DNA from 2 places in the Kitasatospora sp. NPDC028961 genome. Region 1 is predicted to be linked to the other one. Evidence: predicted binding sites of a transcription regulator. Region 1 holds the regulator's gene; the other holds the start of a gene.
The links. Region 1 encodes HrcA, which represses chaperone genes, less so after heat shock. Its sites were predicted from a motif close to TTNGCACTCNGNNNNNCNGAGTGCNAA; they were not measured.
Positions count from the first base shown of each region.

Region 2: a site for HrcA is predicted at 3,111-3,137, ahead of groL (chaperonin GroEL). Genes of this name have one in related genera too.

Region 1 covers NZ_JBVHVO010000003.1:521,796-528,694, forward strand. Annotated here, with positions in the region: gene ACZ4UX_RS09810 (S41 family peptidase) at 1-1,657, opposite strand, end outside; gene ACZ4UX_RS09815 (16S rRNA (uracil(1498)-N(3))-methyltransferase) at 1,784-2,533, opposite strand; gene dnaJ (molecular chaperone DnaJ) at 2,624-3,763, opposite strand; gene hrcA (heat-inducible transcriptional repressor HrcA) at 3,840-4,874, opposite strand; gene htpX (zinc metalloprotease HtpX) at 5,135-6,055, shown strand; gene pspAB (PspA-associated protein PspAB) at 6,085-6,669, shown strand; gene ACZ4UX_RS09840 (DUF3097 domain-containing protein) at 6,701-6,899, shown strand, end outside.
Region 2 covers NZ_JBVHVO010000027.1:12,009-18,907, reverse strand. Annotated here, with positions in the region: gene ACZ4UX_RS30405 (glucosyl-3-phosphoglycerate synthase) at 1-144, opposite strand, end outside; SAM riboswitch class I at 294-426, shown strand; gene thrC (threonine synthase) at 444-1,730, shown strand; gene ACZ4UX_RS30395 (ubiquitin-like small modifier protein 1) at 1,793-2,071, shown strand; gene ACZ4UX_RS30390 (cold-shock protein) at 2,675-2,878, shown strand; gene groL (chaperonin GroEL) at 3,294-4,916, shown strand; gene ACZ4UX_RS30380 (hypothetical protein) at 5,017-5,382, shown strand; gene ACZ4UX_RS30375 (HD domain-containing protein) at 5,479-6,132, opposite strand; gene ACZ4UX_RS30370 (PadR family transcriptional regulator) at 6,223-6,570, shown strand; gene ACZ4UX_RS30365 (hypothetical protein) at 6,567-6,899, shown strand, end outside.

The DNA of each region.
Region 1 (6,899 bases):
CGTCCGCCTTCTTGCCCTTGGGCTCGTCGTCCTCCCCGCCGGCCGGCCGCCCGGCCCGGCGCGGGCCGAACGGGGAGGGGGTGTCGGCGGCCAGGGTGACCAGGTACGGGCGGCAGCCGTTGGGGAACGACAGGTCGAAGACGTGCGAGTCGTAGACCGGGTCGAAGTTGCGCACCGAGAGGAAGGCCAGGTGGCGGCCGTCGGCGGTGAAGGCCGGCGAGGTGTCGATGAAGCGCGCCGGGGTGACCTCGCCGACCGTGCGGGTGGCCAGGTTGGCCAGCACGATCTGGCGCAGCGACCAGGCCCCGAAGCCCGGGCTCGGCCGTGACCAGGCGAGCCAGGCGGAGTCCGGGCTGAACGCCAGCCCGCTGACCTCGCCGTCCGTGCTGCGGTCCAGCTCGTGCACCGTCCCGTCGGCGAGCGACACCAGGAGGACCCGGCCGTCGTGCGCGCCGACCGCCGCCTGCTTGCCGTCCGGCGAGACCGCCAGCGCGCGGACCCGGCCCAGCTGTCCGCCGGCCAGCCGGCGGCGCTCCTCGCCGAGCACGGCGGGGGCGTACTCGACGGCGTCCTCGCCGTCGGCGTCGGTCACCCAGAGCACGCCCTGCGCGCCGTCCTCGCCCGGCACCACGTGGGCCCGCCGGGCCCGGACGCCGGGCGTCTCGTCCAGCACCCGGGCGGGGCCCTCCCGGTGCGGCAGCCAGTGCACGCTGCCGCGCACCACCACGGCGCCGGCCCGGCCGGTGCGGTCGGGGGCGGCGCTCTCCAGCCAGTGCGCGGCCGGCACCGGGCGGGGCCGCCGGCCGGCCCGGGGGCCGGACGGCCGGACGTCCAGCCGGCGCGGCTCGGCGCCGTCGAGGTCGTCCAGCAGCCAGAGGTCACCGGCCCGGTGCCAGATCACCCGGGTGCCGTCGCTGGTCGCGCCGCGGGCGTAGAAGCCCTCCGGGGAGGTGGTGTGGCGGCGCAGGCCGCTGCCGTCGGGGAGGCTGGAGTAGAGCTCGCCGACGCCCTCGTGGTCGGCCAGGAAGGCGATCCGGGCGCCGCCGGGCGCGTCGACCCAGAGCGGCGCCTCGATGTGCCCGTCCAGCTCCTCGTGGACGCGGGCGAACCGCTCGGCGCCGATCCAGAGCTTGCCGACCCGGCCGCCCCGGTAGCGCTTCCACCGCGCGGGCTCCGCACCGGCCGCCGAGAGCAGCAGCACCCGGTCGCCGCCCGGCTCGTACGCCACGCCGCCGACCGGCCCGTACGGCAGCCGCCGCGGCTCGCCGCCGTCCAGCGGTACGGCGTGGGCCCAGGTGCGGCGCAGGGTGGCCTGTCCGGCGGAGGTGGTGGCGACCGGGCTGCCGTCGGCCGTCCAGCCCTGCAGCTGCGTCTGGTCGCTGCCCCAGTACGTCAGCCGCCGGGACGGCCCGCCGTCCACCGGCGCGACGTGCACCTCGGGCGCGCCGTCCCGGGTGGAGACGAAGGCGATGTGCCGGCCGTCCGGCGAGAAGCGCGGGCGGCGGACCGGGACGTGATCGGCCGTCAGCCGCCAGGGCCGGCCACCGTCCAGCGGGGCGAGCCAGACGTCGTTCTCCGCGACGAAGGTGATCAGGTCACCGTGCAGGTGCGGATGGCGCAGGTAGGCGCCGGCAGGGGTGCTCGGGGATTCGCTCACAGCCGCACCCTACGCACCCGCCGGGGCGGCGCGCCTCCGGTTTCGCGCAGGCCGCCCCCTACGGGGGACGAACCGCCGGGGAACGAACCGCCGGGGAACGAACGGTCCGTGCGGCGACCGGCCCGCTCAGCCCCAGCGGCCGGTGCGGCCCAGCAGCAGGGCGCCGGCGGCCACTCCCGCGGTCGAGGTGCGCAGCACCGAGGACCCGAGCCGGTACGGCCTGGCACCGGCCTCGGCGAAGGCGGCCAGCTCCTCCGGGGAGACCCCGCCCTCGGGGCCGACCACCAGGACGATGTCCCCGCCGCCGGGCAGCGCGGCGCCGGCCAGCGGCTCGGCGCCGTCCTCGTGCAGCACCGCGGCGAGCGCGGCCCCGGCCAGGACGGGCGCCAGCTGGCGGGTGGTGGCGAGTTCGCGGACCTCGGGGAAGCGCAGCCGGCGGGACTGCTTGCCCGCCTCGCGGGCGGTGGAGCGCCACTTGGCGAGCGCCTTGGCGCCGCGCTCGCCCTTCCACTGGGTGATGCAGCGGGAGGCGGCCCAGGGGATCACCACGTCCACGCCGACCTCGGTCATGGTCTCCACCGCCAGCTCGCCGCGGTCGCCCTTGGGCAGCGCCTGGACGACGACGATCCGCGGCGCCGGCTCGGCCTCCCGGCGGACCGCGGCGAGCGTCACCTCGACGGCGTCCTTGCCGTGCACGGCCGTGACGGTGCCGTCGGCGCCCAGGCCGAGCCCGTCGGCCAGGGTCACCGCCTCGCCCGGCTCCAGCCGCTTCACGGCGGCCGCGTGCCGCCCCTCCGGGCCGTCCAGCCGGACCACCGCACCGGGGGCGGCGGAGGCGAGCTGCGCGGTCTCGACGATGAACACGGGCGCGGTCATGGCGGTTCCTGGAGTGGGGGTGGGGGGACGGACGGGGGAACGACGGCGCCCGGTGACCCGCCGGGAGCGGGGCACCGGGCGCCGGTACGGTCAGCGGCCGTTGAAGGCGTCCTTCAGCCGGGAGAACAGCCCCTGCTGGCCCGGCGCGAACTGCCCGGAGGGCCGCTCCTCGCCGCGCAGCACCGCGAGCCGGCGCAGCAGGTCCTCCTGCTCGGGGTCGAGCTTGGTGGGCGTCTGCACCTCGACGTGCACTATCAAGTCGCCCCGGCCGCCGCCGCGCAGATGGGTGATGCCGCGGGCGTGCAGCGGGATCGACTGGCCGGACTGGGTGCCGGGCCGGATGTCGACCTCCTCCAGCCCGTCCAGGGTCTGCAGCGGCACCTGGGTGCCGAGCGAGGCGGCCGTCATCGGGATGGTGACCGTGCAGTGCAGGTCGTCGCCGCGGCGCTGGAAGGTCGGGTGGGTGCTCTCGGCGATCTCGACGTAGAGGTCGCCGGCCGGGCCGCCGCCGGGGCCGACCTCGCCCTCGCCGGCCAGCTGGATCCGGGTGCCGTTGTCGACACCGGCCGGGATCTTCACGGTCAGGGTGCGGCGGGCCCGCACGCGGCCGTCGCCGGCGCACTCCGGGCACGGGGTCGGCACGACGGTGCCGAAGCCCTGGCACTGCGGGCAGGGCCGGGAGGTCATGACCTGGCCCAGGAAGGACCGGGTGACCTGGGAGACCTCGCCCTTGCCGCGACACATGTCACAGGTCTGCGCGGAGGTGCCGGGGGCGGCGCCCTCGCCGCTGCACGTGGTGCAGGTGACGGCGGTGTCGACCTGGAGTTCCTTGGTGGTGCCGAACGCGGCCTCCTCCAGGGTGATCTCCAGCCGGATCATGGCGTCCTGGCCGCGCCGGGTGCGCGAGCGCGGGCCGCGCTGACCGGCGGCCGCGCCGAAGAACGCGTCCATGATGTCGGAGAAGCCGAACCCGGCCGCGCCCGCGCCGAAGCCGCCCGCGCCCCCGCCGTTGGGCGAGAGGGGATCCCCGCCGAGGTCGTAGACCTGCCGCTTCTGCGGGTCGGAGAGGACCTCGTAGGCGGCGTTGATCTCCTTGAACCGCTCCTGCGTCTTCGGGTCGGGGTTGACGTCCGGGTGCAGTTCGCGCGCCAGGCGCCGGAACGCCTTCTTGATCTCGTCCTGCCCCGCATCCCGTCGGACGCCGAGTACCGCGTAGTAGTCCGTGGCCACCAAATGCTCCGCTTGTTCCGCCTGTAGAAGTGCTTGCGACTGGTACCGGTGTCACCTGTGTGACACCGGTCGTTCCCTACGACTCGGCCAGGATCTGGCCCACGTACCGTGCCACCGCTCGCACCGCCCCCATTGTGCCCGGATAGTCCATCCGGGTCGGACCGATCACACCCAGTTTGGCCACGCTCTCGTCGCCCGAACCGTAACCGACCGAGACGACCGAGGTGGAATTGAGCCCTTCGTACGCGTTCTCCCGGCCGATCCGGACCGTCATCCCGGCGTCCGCCGTCTCACCCAGGAGGCGCAGCAGGACGACCTGCTCCTCCAGCGCCTCCAGCACCGGCTGGATGGTGAGCGGGAAGTCGTGGCCGAAGCGGGTCAGGTTGGCCGTACCGGCCAGCATGATCCGCTCCTCGTTCTGCTCGGCGAGCGCCTCGAAGAGCGTCGCCAGGACGATGGTGACGGCCGGCCGGTCCACCGCCTCGAACATCGCCGGGAGCTCGTCCAGCAGCCCCGGCACGTCGGGCAGCCGCACGCCGACGGCCCTCGTGTTGATCTTGGCACGGAGGTCCGCGAGGACCACCTCGCCGACCGGACCCGGGCAGTCGACCATCCGCTGCTCGACCCGGCCGGTGTTGGTGATCAGGACCAGCATGACCTTGGCCGGAGCCAGCGCGACCAGCTCGATGTGGCGCACCGTGGAGCGGGAGAGCGACGGGTACTGGACCACCGCCACCTGCCGGGTGAGCTGGGCGAGCAGCCGGACCGTCCGGGCGACCACGTCGTCCAGGTCCACCGCGCCGTCCAGGAAGTGCCGGATCGCCCGCCGCTCGGGCGCGCTCATCGGCTTGACCTCGGCGAGCCGGTCGACGAAGAGGCGGTACCCCTTGTCGGTGGGGATCCGCCCGGCGCTGGTGTGCGGCTGGTGGATGAAGCCGTCCTCCTCCAGCGCGGCCATGTCGTTGCGGACGGTGGCCGGGGAGACCCCGAGGTTGTGGCGTTCGACGAGAGCCTTGGAGCCGACCGGCTCCTCGGTGCCCACGTAGTCCTGGACGATGGCGCGGAGCACGGCGAGCTTGCGTTCGTCGAGCTGGCGGACCTCACCGGCCATGGGGCACGCACCTCCCTCTTCGCACGTTGTCCGTGGTGACGTGTGTCGTTCCGGCATGGTGCGGTCCGCCGGGCGGACCGCGGCCTTTGGCACTCTGAACAGAGGAGTGCCAGAACCGTACCTGCCAGTGTAAGGCCCGGGTCCGACGGCAGGAACGGCACCGCCGGGGTGATCCTGCCCGCATCGCGCGGCGCGCGGGTGATGCCGCGGGACCGGCCGGGTGGCAGCATCGATAGCGAACGGCGAACGGAGGACCAGCGATGTCGACCTCGGGCCAGCCCACCCGCTTCGCCCCGGACCGCGGCCTGACCGGCCGGATGGTCGGGACCATGTTCGTGATCGGGCTCCTGTACGTGGGTTTCACCGGCCTGCTGATCGCGCTGCTGCGCGGCGCCTGGCCACTGATCGTGCTGATCTCCGGCGGGCTGTTCGTGGCCCAGTTCTGGTTCAGCGACAAGATCACCGAACGGGCGATGGGCGCCCACCGGGTGACCCCGGAGCAGTACCCCCAGCTGCACGGCACCGTCGACCGGCTCTGCGCCCTCGCCGACATGCCCAAACCCCGGGTGGCGGTCGCCGACAACGACATGCCGAACGCCTTCGCGACCGGCCGCAACCCGCAGAACGCGGTGGTCTGCGTCACCACCGGGCTGCTGCGGCGGCTGGAACCGGAGGAACTGGAGGGCGTCCTGGCGCACGAGCTGTCGCACGTCGCCCACCGGGACGTCGCGGTGATGACCATCGCCGGCTTCCTCGGCGTACTGGCCGGGGCGATGACCCGGATCGCGATGTACGGCGGCTTCATGGGCGGCGGCCGCAACAGCAACGACTCCAACGCCGCGATCGCCGCGCTGGTCATCCCGCTGGTGTCGGTGGTGGTGTACGCGATCAGCTTCCTGCTGACCCGGCTGCTCTCCCGCTACCGGGAGCTGGCCGCCGACCGGGCCGCCGCCCAGCTCACCGGCCGGCCCAGCGCACTGGCCTCGGCGCTCACCAAGGTGACCGGCCAGATCGCCGCGATCCCGACCAAGGACCTGCGCCAGGCCCAGCCGTACAACGCCTTCTACTTCGCCCCCGCGCTGAGCGCCCGGGAGGCCGCCTCGCAGCTGTTCTCCACCCACCCCTCGCTGGAGAAGCGGCTGGAGCAGCTGGCGAAGATCTCCACCCAGCTCGGCCGCTGAGCCGACGACACGCCCCGGAGGGGACCGCCGTGGGAATCCTGGACGCACTGTTCGGCCGCACCAAGCCCGTCCGGCCCGACCTCGATCAGCTGTTCGGCGTGCCCTCGGCCGCGCTGACCCTGGAGGCGGCGGCCGGCTTCCGGCCGACCGGCGTCGGGTCGGTCTGCTTCTCCTCGGTCGAGGGCGGCGCCTTCGTCGAGGTCGAGCGGCAGGTCCGGGCCCTGCTGGACGCCGACACCGAGCGCGGCGGCGTCCCGGTGGAGGCCTCCAAGGACGCCTACGGCTACTCCTGGCTGCTCGCCCGGCACACCCCCGAGGAGCTGCCGGAGCTGGTCAACGACCTGCACGCGGTCAACAGCGAGCTGGAGGGGAACGGCTTCGGCCCGCAGCTGCTCTGCTCGCTGGTGGCCTTCCGCGGCGCCGAGGGGCAGCCGCTGGCGCTGGTCTACCTGTACAAGCGCGGCACCTTCTACCCGTTCGCGCCGGTGCCGGGCGGCGGGGAGAAGCGCGACAGCCCGCTGGAACTGCAGGTCAACGCCATGCTGGGGAACGACCTGCGGCTGGAGAAGGACCTCACCCGCTGGTTCCCGGTCTGGGGCGCGCCGGGCCTGTGACGCCCCGTCGGGCCTGCCTATAGTCACCTGCATGCGCAGCCGCCAGTACGGACCCGACCTCACCCCGCCGTGGAAGCGGCAGCAGCCCGCCCCCGAGGTGCCCGCCGACCGGGACCTCGTGGTCGAGGAGGCCGCGACCGGCTTCTGCGGCGCGGTGGTGCGCTGCGAGAAGACCGCCGAGGGGTTCACCGTCACCCTGGAGGACCGGTTCGGCAAGCGGCGGGTGTTCC
Region 2 (6,899 bases), on a different contig from region 1:
CACCACGCTGACGGTGCCGGCCCGACCCGCCGCCTGCTTGGCCGCCAGCAGGGCGCCCACCGGGCGGTCGGTCGCGCTCCAGGAGCGGCGGCGCAGCCAGGACGCCGCCTTCGGGAGGAGCGCGGGTGTCGGTTCGGCGGGCACGGAACTCTCCTCGACGGATCGGGGTGGGACGGGGCATCTCGCGTGGCGGACGGTCCCGTTCAGGGTTGACGCCTTCGGATACAGTCTTCGTACAGCGATCGGACCTTCGCACGCCGGGGTCGTCGCTGAGCAGGACCACAACTTCACAGAGCTCATCCAGAGGGACTGAGGGAACGGCCCGTTGACGTCCCGGCAACCTTCTCGCACGGCAGGCCTCCGGCCCCGGCGGGACAGGTGCCAATTCCGGCCTGTGGCGCGCCCGCGTCACGGGGAAGATGAGGAGAGAGGCCTCCGCCATCATGGCTATCGACACCGCCGCAGCCGCCCCCGCGACCGTTGATCTCGGTCCCGCCGTCGCACTGTCCTGTCGGGAGTGCGGTACCCGGTTCCCGCTCGGTCCCAGCTTCGCCTGCCTGGAGTGCTTCGGGCCGCTGGAGATCGCCTACGACTTCGGGAGCGAGGGCGCGGAGGAGCTCCGCAAGCGGATCGAGGCCGGTCCGGCGTCGATCTGGCGCTACGCCCCGCTGCTGCCCGTCCCGGCCGACGTGGCCGACAAGCCGAACCTCAACCCGGGGTGGACCCCGCTGGTGAAGGCGGACAACCTGGGCCGCGAGCTCGGGTTCACCGCCCAGCTGCACGTCAAGGACGACTCCGGCAACCCGACGCACTCCTTCAAGGACCGGGTGGTCGCCTGCGCGATCGAGGCGGCCCGCGCGTTCCACTTCACGACCCTCTCCTGCTCCTCGACCGGCAACCTGGCCGGCGCGGTGGGCGCGGCGGCGGCCCGGGCCGGGTTCAAGTCCTGCGTGTTCATCCCGCACGACCTGGAGCAGGGCAAGGTCGTCATGGCCGGTGTCTACGGCGGCGAGCTGGTCGGCATCGAGGGCAACTACGACGACGTGAACCGCTTCTGCTCGGAGCTGATCGGCGACCCGGCCGGTGAGGGCTGGGGCTTCGTCAACGTCAACCTGCGCCCGTACTACGGCGAGGGTTCCAAGACGCTGGCGTACGAGATCTGCGAGCAGCTCGGCTGGCGGCTGCCGGAGCAGATCGTCATCCCGATCGCCTCGGGCTCGCAGCTGACGAAGATCGACAAGGGCCTGCAGGAGCTGATCAAGCTGGGCCTGGTCGAGGACCGGCCCTACCGGATCTTCGGCGCCCAGGCGGCGGGCTGCTCGCCGGTGTCGGCGGCCTTCAAGGCCGGCCAGGACGTGATCCGGCCGGTCAAGCCGGACACCATCGCCAAGTCGCTGGCGATCGGCAACCCGGCCGACGGCCCCTACGTGCTGGACATCGCCCGGCGCACCGGCGGGGCGGTCGAGGACGTCACCGACGCCGAGGTGGTCGCCGCGATCAAGCTGCTGGCCCGGACCGAGGGCATCTTCGCCGAGACCGCGGGCGGGGTGACCGTCGGCGTGCTGAAGAAGCTGGTCGAGACCGGACAGCTGGATCCGGCCAAGGAGACCGTCGCGATCAACACCGGTGACGGCCTGAAGACGCTGGACGCCGTCTCCGACTCCGGGATGACCACCGTCATCCGCCCGACGCTGGCCTCGTTCCGCGACGCCGGCCTCGCGTCCGCCTGACCCGTCCGCAGCCCCCGCAGCCCGTACCGGCCGCCCGGCCGCACCGCCCGAGGAGATCCCCCATGAGCGCCACCGTCCGCATCCCGACCATCCTGCGCACCTACACCGGCGGCGCCGCCGAGGTGGCCGCCGAGGGCGCCACCCTGGGCGACGTCATCGCCGACCTGGAGCGGAACCACGCCGGGATCGCCGCCCGGATCCTGGACGACGCCGGCAAGCTGCGCCGGTTCGTCAACGTCTACGTCAACGACGACGACGTCCGGTTCGCCGAGGGCCTGGCCACCGAGATCAAGGACGGCGCGAGCGTTTCGATCATTCCGGCGGTGGCCGGCGGCTGCTGATCCGCCCCTTTCCGACCAGGCCTTTCCTCGGCCGACCCGTTTTCGACCGGGCCGTCCGTGCGTACGGAATTCCGATCTCCGTACGCGCGGGCGGCCCGCCGCATTCCGGCGGGAATATTTCGCGGTCCGGGGGAGTAGAGTGTGGCTCGTCCGGGAAGAGGGCCGCCCCACCCCCCTCGCGCCGGTACTCGAACTCCGTCCGCGCCCGTACCGCCGGTGTCTGTCCGGCCGCTGAGACCGGCGCCGGGGCCGTGACCGTGAAACATGTCAGGCCGATGTCAGAATTCTCGAAGGCATTTGAGTAATTCGTCCGCTATGTCCGGCGTGAAATGCCGATTTCCTCCCGCTTTGGTCTGGCCTGTCCCCTGGCGGACCTAGGGAATTCCCAGCGGTTGACCCTGTTGCAGAGGGCGTCGATCCGGATACATTCAGCCGCGGTCGACGCAATCACCCGCTCACCGGAGGCCTTCCGGTGGTCTCCGCGGACGATTGTGGCGTGCACGGCTGCGCCCAGGGGGGGTTCCCCGGGCCGGCCTCAAACCAGACCCGGGCCCGCGACCTGCGGGCGCGTGAAGGGCCAGCACAGCACTAGGGGAGTTCGGAATGGCTCAGGGCACCGTCAAGTGGTTCAACGCGGAGAAGGGCTACGGCTTCATCGCGGTCGACGGTGGTGCGGACGTCTTCGTCCACTACAGCGCGATCCAGATGGACGGCTACCGCACCCTTGAGGAGGGCCAGCGGGTCGAGTTCGAGATCTCTCAGGGGCAGAAGGGCCCGCAGGCGGACATGGTCCGCGCCGCGGTCTGACCTTTCCGACCCCAGGAGTTCGGCTCGGCCCATTCGGCTGGTGCACCTCTTGCTTCACGACGGGCCCGTACGACACATGTCGTACGGGCCCGTCGGCATGTCCGGCGGGGGCCCGCGCGGCGTCCGGCGCGGGGGTGCCGGACACCCCGGCGGCGCCCCGGCGGGAGCTCGTCGGGGGCTCGCCGACGGCGGCCGCAGGGGGCGGACGCGGCTCGCGGGTTGGGCGATTGGGCTTGCACTCGCCTACCCGGAGTGCTAATCATTGGCGTTAGCACTCACAGTGTGAGAGTGACAGCGGACTGGGTCGGTGAGGCCCCCGGGAGCGGTAGGGGAAAGGACCCCCGCACACCAGGGCCGTCCGTCGCGGGCACCCCTTGGTCCGAGCAGTCGACCGTGTCCCGGAGGACCACTTCTGATGGCCAAGATCATCGCCTTTGATGAGGAAGCTCGCCGCGGCCTTGAGCGTGGCATGAACCAGCTCGCCGACGCGGTGAAGGTCACGCTCGGCCCCAAGGGCCGCAACGTCGTGCTGGAGAAGAAGTGGGGCGCCCCCACGATCACCAACGACGGTGTCTCCATCGCCAAGGAGATCGAGCTCGAGGACCCCTACGAGAAGATCGGCGCGGAGCTCGTCAAGGAGGTCGCCAAGAAGACCGACGACGTCGCGGGTGACGGCACCACCACCGCCACCGTGCTGGCCCAGGCGCTCGTTCGCGAGGGTCTGCGCAACGTCGCCGCCGGCGCCAACCCGATGGCCCTGAAGCGCGGTATCGAGAAGGCCGTCCAGGCCGTCTCGGACCAGCTGCTGGCCCAGGCCAAGGACGTGGAGACCAAGGAGCAGATCGCCTCCACCGCCTCCATCTCGGCCGCCGACACCCAGATCGGCGAGCTCATCGCCGAGGCCATGGACAAGGTCGGCAAGGAAGGCGTCATCACCGTCGAGGAGAGCAACACCTTCGGTCTGGAGCTCGAGCTCACCGAGGGCATGCGCTTCGACAAGGGCTACATCTCCGCCTACTTCGCCACCGACCTGGAGCGGATGGAGGCGACGTTCGAGGACCCGTACATCCTCATCGCCAACTCCAAGATCGGCTCGGTCAAGGACCTGCTCCCGCTGCTGGAGAAGGTCATGCAGAGCGGCAAGCCGCTCGTCATCATCGCCGAGGACGTCGAGGGCGAGGCCCTGTCGACCCTGGTCGTGAACAAGATCCGCGGCACCTTCAAGTCCGTCGCCGTCAAGGCCCCGGGCTTCGGCGACCGCCGCAAGGCCATGCTCGGCGACATCGCCATCCTCACCGGTGGCACCGTGATCTCCGAGGAGGTCGGCCTCAAGCTGGAGAACGCCGGCGTCGACCTGCTGGGCACCGCCCGCAAGGTGGTCATCACCAAGGACGAGACCACCATCGTCGACGGTGGCGGCGACAGCGACCAGGTCGCCGGCCGCGTGAACCAGATCCGTGCCGAGATCGAGAACAGCGACTCGGACTACGACCGCGAGAAGCTCCAGGAGCGCCTCGCCAAGCTGGCCGGCGGCGTGGCCGTCATCAAGGCCGGCGCGGCCACCGAGGTGGAGCTCAAGGAGCGCAAGCACCGCATCGAGGACGCCGTCCGCAACGCGAAGGCCGCCGTCGAGGAGGGCATCGTCGCCGGTGGTGGCGTCGCGCTGCTGCAGGCCGGTGTCGTGTTCGACAAGCTGGAGCTGGAGGGCGACGAGGCCACCGGTGCCAACATCGTCCGCGTGGCGCTGGAGGCCCCGATCAAGCAGATCGCGACCAACGCCGGCCTCGAGGGCGGTGTCGTGGTGGAGAAGGTGCGCAACCTCCCCGCCGGTCACGGCCTGAACGCCGCCACCAACACCTACGTCGACCTCATCGCCGAGGGCATCATCGACCCGGCGAAGGTCACCCGTTCCGCGCTGCAGAACGCCGCCTCCATCGCGGCGCTCTTCCTCACCACCGAGGCCGTCATCGCCGACAAGCCGGAGAAGGCCGCCGCGGCCGCCGGCGGCGGCATGCCGGGCGGTGACATGGACTTCTGATCCCCTCCGGGATCGGTCGTTTCCCGATCGCACGGGCGGTTCCCCTCGGGGAGCCGCCCGTGCGGCGTTGTGTCCGGCGCCGTTTTGGGACAATGGACGGATGGCTGCCACCGCTGATGACATCGAGACCGCCCTGCACAACGCGCGGGCGCTGATCCTGGCCGACCTGACCGCGCGGGACGTGGCGGACGCCGCCGTGGTGTCGCTGGTCGAGGACGCCGTGACGCACCGCCGGTGGTGGCTGGAGCAGTGGCCGGACGGCGCCGAGTACGTGCTCGGGCTGGTCGCCCAGGACGTCCAGGACGCGCTGCTGGAGGCCTACGGCCGCTGGCCGCTCTGCACCTCGTGCGCGGCCGACGGGGACCCGCACGCGCTGGGCGTCGAGCCCGAGCTGGGGCCGGAGCCGCACTGGGTCTGCGGCAAGGCGGGGGCGGTGGTGGCGCCCGTCGGCCGGCTCGACGGCTGATCCTGCCCCGGCCCGGCTCCGGCGCTCCGTGCGCCGGGCCGGGCCTTCGCGCGTCCTGGGCGGGTCGGCCGGTCAGTGAGTCATCGAGTCGGCGCGTCAGCCTTCGAGCCGGTCGAGTTCGGCCGCCAGGTTGGCCCGGGCGGCGGCGTCGAAGCGCTCGCGGGCGAGGGGTGTGCGGTAGAGCGCGGGCAGGGCCAGGAGCCGGCGCAGGATGTCGGCCCGCCCGGCGCGGAAGTCCGGCTCCGGGACGAAGGCGTACTCCTCGCGCACCGCGGCCGCGTAGGCGGCGTACGCCCGCGGGTCGCCGCCGAGGACGGCGAGGTCCGCGTCGCAGAGCACCTCGCCGTCCCGGTCGCCGGGCTCGGGGCGGTGCGAGACGGTGAGCCGGACCAGACGGGCCACCTCGGCGGTCCGCGGCTCGGACAGGCCCGCCTCGGTGAGCGCCCGGACGGCGAGGGCGGCGCTGCGCTCCTCGTTCTCGGAGCGGTCCGGGCGGTAGATGGCGTCGTGGAACCAGGCGGCCAGCCGGACGGTGTCCGGGTCCCCGGCGTGCGCGGCGAGCACGTCCACGTGGCCGAGCACCGCCCGCAGGTGGGCGGTGGTGTGGTAGCGGCGCTGCGGTTCGGCCCAGCGGCCCAGCAGGTCGCGGCCGTACGGCGCGGGGTCGGCGCCGGCGCCGCAGCGGCGCAGCAGGGCGGTCCAGTCGGCGAGCAGGTCGGCCGGGACGGGGGCGGCGGGCTGGTTCGGCATGGGCTCATTCTGGCGGGTGCCGGTCGCGGCACGGGCGGAGTCCGGCGGGTCCACTGGACGCATATGTAGTTTGACGATATATGTAGTCCTATGACAGAACGAGCCATGCAGGAGCCGACGCTGCTTCTGCTCACCGCGCTGGCCGACGCGCCCAGACACGGCTACGCGCTCATCCAGGAGGTCGCCGCGATCTCCGACGGCCGGGTGAAGATGCGCACCGGCACCCTCTACGGCGCGCTCGACCGGCTGCTCCAGCAGGGCCTGATCGAGGTCGCCGCCGAGGAGGTCGTGGACGGCCGGGCCCGGCGCAGCTACGCGCTGACGCCGGCCGGCCGCGGCGCGCTGGCGGCCGAGGCGGGGCGGCTGCGGGCCGTCGCCTCCGAGGCCGAGCGCCGGCTCTCCGCCGTGCTCTCGATGGTCAGGGGGGTCTTCGCGTGAGCATGCAGACCATCGACCGGCCGGTCGCCCTGCGGGCGGCGCTCCAGCTCTACCCGGCCCGATACCGCCGCGAGCGCGGCGAGGAGCTGGCCGCGGTCTTCGCCGACACCACGGCGGAGGCGGACCGGCCCACCCTGCTGCGGGAGGCGCTGGACCTCGCCGCCTACGGCCTGCGGATGCGCGCCCGGCTGACCTCGGCGTCGGCGGCCGGGCGGCTGCTGGCGCTGGCGGTTCCGCTGGTGGCCGGTACCGCCGCGGGGGCCGCCCTCTACCCGTGGGTCAGCGACCCCGACCTGATCGCCTGGCGGATCCAGGGGGCGCACTCCTCG